Regions from separate parts of the Massilia sp. TSP1-1-2 genome, predicted to be linked through region 2. Evidence: predicted binding sites of a transcription regulator. Region 2 holds the regulator's gene; the other holds the start of a gene.
What was found. The regulator FNR, encoded in region 2, switches genes on or off when oxygen is low (the NO sensors DNR and NnrR bind a similar motif). The targets are predictions, from matches to a motif close to TTGATNNNNATCAA.
Positions count from the first base shown of each region.

Region 1: a site for FNR is predicted at 2,196-2,209, ahead of ACP7BV_RS25560 (universal stress protein). Genes of this name have one in related genera too.

Region 1 covers NZ_JAFCTU010000051.1:19,162-23,242, forward strand. Annotated here, with positions in the region: gene ACP7BV_RS25550 (heavy metal sensor histidine kinase) at 8-1,423, opposite strand; gene ACP7BV_RS25555 (heavy metal response regulator transcription factor) at 1,401-2,075, opposite strand; gene ACP7BV_RS25560 (universal stress protein) at 2,272-3,105, shown strand; gene ACP7BV_RS25565 (TadE/TadG family type IV pilus assembly protein) at 3,271-3,789, opposite strand; gene ACP7BV_RS25570 (PAS domain S-box protein) at 4,009-4,081, shown strand, end outside.
Region 2 covers NZ_JAFCTU010000021.1:78,103-82,183, forward strand. Annotated here, with positions in the region: gene ccoG (cytochrome c oxidase accessory protein CcoG) at 1-311, shown strand, start outside; gene ACP7BV_RS17910 (FixH family protein) at 326-859, shown strand; gene ACP7BV_RS17915 (hypothetical protein) at 868-1,089, shown strand; gene fnr (fumarate/nitrate reduction transcriptional regulator Fnr) at 1,248-2,009, opposite strand; gene ACP7BV_RS17925 (DEAD/DEAH box helicase) at 2,034-3,287, opposite strand; gene ACP7BV_RS17930 (hypothetical protein) at 3,340-3,882, shown strand; gene ACP7BV_RS17935 (sensor histidine kinase) at 3,945-4,081, shown strand, end outside.

The DNA of each region.
Region 1 (4,081 bases), on a different contig from region 2:
CGTTTGGTCAGGTTGGGTTGGCGGCGACGCCCGGAAAGACCAAGCGGGCCACGGTGCCGCGCCCCGCCACGCTGCTGAGCGAAGCGCTGCCCCCATGCAGTTGCATAATGGATTGGACGATGGCCAGGCCCAGGCCTGCGCCGGCGCCATGGCCGGAACGGGCATGGTCGGCGCGATACAGGCGGTCGAAAACGTAAGGCAAGTCTTTGGCGGCGATGCCTTCGCCGTTATCGCTGACCGTGATCTGCGCGCCATGTCCGGACAGCGCTTCGAGCGCGATGCTGATGCGCCCGCCAGAGGGCGTATGGCGCAGCGCATTGATGATCAGATTGGCCAGCGCGCGCCGCAGCAAGCCTGGATCGGCGGCCAGCACGGCAGCGCCACTGATGTCAAGCGCGGTTTCCTGCTCATCGGCAAGCGCCTGGTAAAAAGCGCATACACTGCCGACTTCTTCTTCAAGCACCAGTGTTTGCTTGTCCGCGAACGACTCGGGCGAATCGGTGCGGGCCAGGAACAGCAAGGCGTCGACCATGCGCATCAGGCGCGCGTATTCTTCAGTGGCCGAAACGATGCATTCGCGGTAATCGTCGCCCGAACGCGTTTTTGACAGGGCCAGCTCGGCCTCGCCGCGCAGGATGTGCAGGGGCGTGCGCAACTCATGGGCGATATCAGCGGAAAAACGCGAGACGCGCGCAAACGAATTGTCCAGGCGTGCCAGCAACTGGTCGAAATTGGCCGCCAGGGGACCGAGTTCGCGCGGCCAGCCATCGTCTGCAATGCGGCGGCACAGGTGCGCGGCGCCCAGTTCGTCGATGATGGCCGCCAGGCGCGATACCGGCTCCAGGCTGCGCCGCGCGATCAGGTGGCCGCCAACGATGGCGACCCCCAGCGCGGCCGCCAGTACGCTCAACATGATGCGCTGGTAGGACTTGAGCGTTTGTTCCTCGTCGCTGCGGTCGATCGCCACCTGCACCGTAAAGCCGGACCCGGCGCGCACGCGCGAATACATCACGCGAAATACGGCGTCGCCTCGCCTCCAGTCCCGGCCGCGGTCAGGCTTGCCCGAAACGGCATCCAACGCGGCCGCCGAATTGCCCGTCAAATTGCCGCCCTGCGCCGCCGTTTCCATCAATTGCTTGCCTTCGGCATCCAGGACCCGCATGGACGAGCCGGGCAGCATCACCGTGTCGCGATGCAGCCCCGCCGCGTTGCTCGGGTGCAGCGTCAACAAACGGCTGATGTCGGCGATCTGGCCCGTGAGCCACTGGTCGTCGTCGCGCCGCAGGCAGTCGGCCAGCACCAGATACAACATGGTGCCGGCCGCCGCCACCAGCAGCAAGCTGAGCACGGCATACCAGAGCGTCAGCCGAAAGGCGATCGAGCCGCGCCGGCCGGCGCCGTCAAGGCCTGGCCTCGAGGACATAGCCGACTCCCCGCAATGTGTGAATCAGTTTGCGCTCGCTGGGGTCGTCGACCTTCCTGCGCAAGCGGCGCACGGCCACATCGACGACATTGCTGTCGCCGTCAAAACTGATGTCCCAGATCTGTTCGGCCAGCCGGGTCCGCGTCAACACCTCGCCGGCATGGCGCAGCAGGTATTCGAGCAAGCGGTATTCCTGCGGCGCCAGGTCCAGCAGCTGGCCAGCGCGGGTCGCCTTGTGCCGGACCAGGTCCATGTCCAAATCGTCCAGGCACAGCATGTCGGCCTGGCGCGCCGGACCGCGGCGCGCGGCATTGCGTACCCGGGCGTGCAGTTCGGAAAAGGCAAACGGCTTGATCAGGTAATCGTCGGCGCCCAGGTCCAGGCCCTTGACCCGATTGGCGACCGCATCCAGCGCGCTGAGCAGGATGACCGGTTGGCGCGGCTTGCGATGCTTGATATGCGCCAATACCGCCCAGCCGTCTTGCCCCGGCAGCATCACGTCGAGGACGATGATGTCGTAAGCGCCGCCCAGGGCCAGGTCGAGGCCTTCCACGCCATCGACGGCGACGTCGACCACGTAACCTTCCTCCATGAAGCCGCGCTTGACGAACATGGCGGTCTTCGGTTCATCCTCGATGATCAATATCTTCACTAGCTTCCCCGAACGGCACCGTTTGCACAGGCGTATTCTCGCAGAAAAGTCGCGCCCGACTGCCATTGGTCTTTGCATCGGCCGGGCCAGACCCGATTCTGGTCAGCATGGTCGGCGAATTTGATGCACATCATGGATGCTTTTGTAACAAAAGCTGTACATTTTGCTGTGATCAAAACTCAGTGAGGTGCTTGCAATGTACAAGACTATTCTGGTTCATGTCGACCAATCGCCCCGTTCGGCCGTGCGTACCGATATCGCCGCGCGCCTGGCCGCGCTGCACGACGCGCACTTGGTGGGGGGCGCCGTCACGGGCCTGGCTTCCTATCTGTTTCCACAAACCGGGCTCGATCCTGGCACGCCTGCCATTGCGTTTCCGATCGCCGAACTGCATGCCGAAGCCGACCGCGTCCTCGACCTGTTCGACCAGCGCGCCAGCCGGGCTGGCGTGAACTCCTTCGAACGGCGCCGCATTGACGACGAGGCGGGCGCAGGCATCAGCACGCATGCGCGCTATTGCGACCTGGTCGTCATCAGCCAGTCGGCCTACGATGAATTCACGCCCCGCCTGCGCACGGATTTCCCGGAGTACGTGGTGCTCAACTGCGCGCGGCCGGTGCTGGTCGTGCCGGCCAAGGGCGCCATTGGCGAGGTGGGCACGCGCATCACGGTGGCATGGAACGGCAGCAGCAATGCGGTGCGCGCGATCACCAGCGCCATTCCCATGCTGCAGCGCGCGCAAGCGGTGAATTTGGTGGTGTTGAACTCAGAAGGAGGCGACCAGCACGGCGACACGCCCGGTGCCGACATCGCCCTGTATCTCGCGCGCCATGGCATCCGGGTTGACGTCACCGCCGCCCAGGCCGGCGGCGACGCCGGCGAATCATTGCTGTCGCTGGCGGCGGACCAGGGCGCCGACCTGATCGTCATGGGCGCTTACGGGCATTCCCGCTTCAGCGAGATCCTGCTTGGCGGGGCCAGCCGGACCGCCTTGCTCACGTCCCCGATACCGCTGTGGATGGCGCACTAGGCGCAACGGCACGCTGGAATGCAAAACAACCCGCACGCTCGGCCGAGACGGCGGGTTGTTTTAAGGTTTTTCAAACTTGTTGAACGCAACTGCGTGAACGCAACTGCGTGAATGCAACTGCGTGAACGCAACTGCGTGAATGCAACTGCGTGAATGCAACTGCGCCTACTGGGTAGTTGGTGATCCAACGTAGGGAACATTCATCTCCGCTGTCACCAAAACCCCTTGATCGCCAACGATGCGCCACGTACTGTCGCTGAAAAATTCGTCAAACATGAGCATCTGGACGGTGACACGGATATTCTTGGGCTGTTGCGGTCCGCAGGGGAAACCGTTACACGACACGCCGACATAGACGGGGGAGTCCATCCCGGGCCTGAGCTCAGCTAATTCGATGGTGGCAATTTCCTTGGCAATGGCCACGTTGGCGCCGAACATCGGTTGATTCCAAACCTCGTAGGCTGGCACGCGCGCCAGGTACAAGGCGGCATCATGCGCCGCCTTTTGCGCTACCGAGTAATGCATCAGTACGCGAGAGATAAAAATCGGCAACGCGAGCAGTAGCAGGAGGACGGGCAGGATAATGCCGAACTCAATCGCCGCAACGCCCGCCTGGCGCCGCCTTGGGACCGGCTTATCTCCCGGGGGCAGGCGTTTCCCCGTCAGGTGCAATGTATCAGTCATGTTCTACGCTCCCGTTTCCTTGGCGCTGCCAAGGTTTTGTCAAGTGTCACATTGCCGATTGTAGGGGGCGGCCAAAGATCGAGATTGATCGAAGCCAATGATTGCAAGGCCGAAAATGAAGCGATGGGATGCCGCGAGCGCACGTGTGAAACAATACGTATCGTTGTTTGTTGGCAATAGGGGCTACAATCGAACTTACATCAGCCAAGGCGGTAAGCCATGTCCTCACCTTCTCCAAACGTCGAACGCGATCGCCTGGAAGCGCTGCACGCGACCGGCATGCTCGACACGC
Region 2 (4,081 bases):
GCGACCGCGGCTCGATGGGGCGCGAAGTGGGCGACGGCGTGATTGAAAACGTGTACCGTCTGCAGGTGATGAACACCGGCGAAACGGCGCATCGCTTCCACATTGTCGTCAGCGGCCTGCCCGGGGTGCGCCTGGCCGACCAGGAAGAAGTGCTGCTCGACGGCGCCAGCACGCGCGCCGTGCCGGTGCGGGTGCAGACCGAACGGGCAGCCCTGACGGGCGGCTCGCATGCGATCATGTTCGAATTGAGCGCGATCGACCAGCCCTCGCTCAAGGTCACCGAAAAAGCCGTATTTATCGTACCGAGATAATGAAGGAGAACCGCATGCAAACTGCTTCCCAACCCAGGCTGCGCACGGCGCCGCCATGGTATGCCCAGCGCTGGCCATGGCTGCTGATGCTCGGGCCGGCCGTGGTCCTGGTGGCCGGCGGCTACACCGGTTACCTGGCCTATACGCGCCAGGACGCGATGGTGGTCGACGACTATTACAAGCAGGGCAAGGCGATCAACCAGGACTTGCGGCGCGACCGCGTGGCCAGCGCCCAGCGCCTGTCGGTGGCGCTGCACTACAACGCCGGCGCGCATGCGATGCAGGGCGAATTGACCAGCTTTGGGCGGCCGGTTACGACCCCGTTCAGGATCGGACTGGCGCATTCGACGTTGCCTGAAAAAGACATTTTGCTCGCCGTGTATCCGGATGCGCAGGGGCGTTTTTCGGCGCCGCTGCCGGCGCTGGAGCAGGCGCGCTGGCAGGTGAATGTGGAAGGGGGCAAGCGCGACTGGCGCCTGGCTGCCGAATGGCAATTTCCGGCCCAGCAGTCGATGACGATCGACGCCGATGCGGCCATTGCGCCATGAGGCAGGGCATGAAGCGCCTGGCGATGGCGGTGCTGTGGCCATCGTTCCTGGCCGCGGCGCTCGCTGAAGGCTTTTTCTTCTCGTGGGTCGAGCCGGAAGCGCTGTCGTCGCTGGCGCCGATGGCGGTCTACAGCATCGGGTTTTTCTTCTTCTGGACGTTTTGCACGCTGGCCGGCTTGCTGACGGGGTATTTGATCGTGGTGCCGGACGATGGAAAGGCGCCGTTTTGAGTCGTTGGGTCCCATGGGGCCCAAGTGACCAACGACGGCTGGCGCGTGAACGCGGGGGCGACGATTGGCGGCAATGGAACGGTTCAACTGAGCCAATGTTCCATGGGTCCGTCGCGTGCGCGACGACGATGTGGGGGGACTGTTACGGGTAGCCTGACTCAGGCCATCGGGCTGCACTGCGCGGTACCGGCGGCCATCGCCTTGAGCATCACCGGGTCGAGCAGCGTCACTTCGCGCTTGTCGACCTTTAACCAGCCCTGCTTTTTGAAGCGCGACAGCAATCGACTGATGCTTTCAATGGTCAAGCCCAGATAATTGCCAATATCTTCACGCGACATGCGCAACTGAAAGCTGGTCGGCGAATACCCGCGCGCCGCGTAGCGCGACGACAAATTGACCAGAAACACCGCAAAACGCTGCTCGGCGCGCATATTGCCCAGCAATAGCATGACGTTTTGTTCACGCGTGATTTCCTGGCTCATGATGCGGTGAAAATGACGCAGCAGCGTCGGCACCTGGCCGAACAAGTCTTCAAGGCGGGTGAACGGAATCTCGCACACTTCGCTATCCTCGAGCGCCACTGCGTCGCAATGGTGGCGGTCGCCGCTGATGGCGTCCATCCCCAGCAATTCGCCGGCCATCTGAAAACCCGTAATCTGTTGTTCTCCGGCCGCATTGACCTGGTAAGTCTTGAAATGGCCGAAGCGAATCGCGTACAAACTGCGAAAAGGCTGATCCATTTGGTACAGGCGCTCGTCGCGCAAAATGCGGCTGCGCTTGCCAATGATCTGGTCCAGCCGACTCAGTTCGCCCTCGTCGAGCCCCATGGGAAGGCATAATTGGTGCATGCTGCATCCTGCGCAGCTTGCTTTCAAGACGTTGATATTTAATACAGCTGCAGGGGGATTCGGTTGATTCATTCAGGCATCATACTTCATCGCAGCTTATCGGGTTTTTAAAAAGCGGACATCCACGTGCAAAACATCGCCCGTCACCTTGGCCTTTTTCGCCTTCTTCGGCTTCTTGACGACCTGGCCTGCCGTATCGGTCAGCGGCACCCGGTGCTCGGGCGAAAAGCCGGGCTCTTCGATGCGTTCCAGGGTTTGCCGCGTGAACATTTCAATGGCGGCGAGCAAGTCCACCTCATCGGCGCATACCAGCGACACCGCCTGGCCCGCATTGCCCGCGCGGCCGGTGCGGCCGGTGCGGTGGATATAGTCTTCGGCCACGGTGGGTAAGTCGAAATTGACCACTTGCGGCAAGTCGTCGATGTCCAGCCCGCGCGCGGCGACGTCGGTTGCCACCAGTATCTTGCACTGGCCCGCCTTGAAACGCTCCAGCGCCCGCAGGCGCGCCGGCTGCGCCTTGTCGCCGTGAATCGCGTCGGCCGCCACGCCATTTGCCGCCAGGGTGTCGACCAGTTGGTCGACACCCTTGCGCGTCTTGACGAACACCAGCACCTGGCCCCAGCGCAGCTTGTGCAACAAATGCAAGAACAGCTCGGGCTTGCGTTTTTTATCGACCGGCACCACCCACTGCCGAATCCGCTGCACCGTGCTGTTGCGCGCGCTAACTTCAATGCTCAAAGGGTTGTTCAAGAGCTTGCCGGCCAGCGCGCGGATCTCGTCGGAAAACGTGGCCGAAAACAACAGGGTCTGGCGCTTGGCGGGCAGGGCGGAAAAAATGTCATTCAGTTCGCGCGAAAAGCCCAGGTCGAGCATGCGGTCGGCCTCGTCGAGCACCAAGGTTTGCAACTGGTCGAACTTGACCGCATTCTGGCGGTACAGGTCGAGCAGGCGCCCGGGCGTGGCCACCAGTACGTCGAGCCCTTTGCGTAGCTTCATCATTTGCGGATTGATGCTCACGCCGCCGTAAGCGACATGGGTGCGCAGCGGCAGGCCGGCGCCATATTCCTTGAAACTGTCGTGCACTTGCTCGGCCAATTCGCGCGTGGGCACCAGCACCAGCACGCGCACCGCGTTGCTGCCCACCTGGCCGCCTTCCATGGTCAGGCGCTGCAGCAGCGGGAGGGCGAAACCGGCGGTCTTGCCGGTCCCGGTCTGGGCTGCGGCCATTACGTCGCGCCCGGCCAGGATCGGGCCGATCGCCTGTGCCTGCACCGGCGTGGCGCTCGTGTAGCCCAGCGCATCGAGCGTGCGCATGAGCGGGTCGATCAGACCGAGGGAAGCAAACGACATGGGCAAACCTTGCAGCGTTGGGAATGGAGCCGACAGTTTAGCCTGTCCGCCCGTGTCCGTCCCACAAAGGTGGGCCAGCGCGGCCGCGACGCTGCATTGCCAGCCTTCGGCTCAAGGCAATGTGGGGAGCGATGTCTCATCACCGGAAATTAGTCTGGCCCATCTGCATCACGACTTGCTGATTTTGGGACATGGAAATTATGGCGACCGCATTCAAAAAGACGCCGGGTATACGCATTCGGCGCGCTCACTGGCTCGCCTGCTCGAGAAACGGGGTCTGCCGAAAGCGTTTGCGGGCAAGGTCATCCTATGGTCGTGTTTCGGCGGCGCGGCCGCTGGCATGGCGCAATCGCTGGCATTCAAATTGTCCTGTCGCGGCTATACGAACGTCCAGGTAGGGGGCTGCCGCTGGATAACGGGCACCATCGTCAACCGTGTGCTGTTATGCCGCAGAAATACCACGCCCGAGCATATAGCCGGTGTGGATGCTCCCGCCGCCATGGAGGACATGATGCGCTACTGCGATAGGACCGTCGACGATGACATTGGCTGGTTTTCCCGCCTCCGTCGGCCCCTGCGGGGTTCTGTCGGATAATGCCGGAAGTCACGGACCGCGCTTGCTAAGCTGCGCCTACGACTACTGACCCGGAACCCCTCATGACCAGCCTCTTTTTCCTGTTTCGCCTCACCGTTTCCTGGATGGTGCTGTATTTCCTGTGCGCCTTGATCGCCAACGACGCGCTGCTGCAACCGATCGGGCGCGACGCCGGCGGCTTTATTGCGGCGACCGGCAT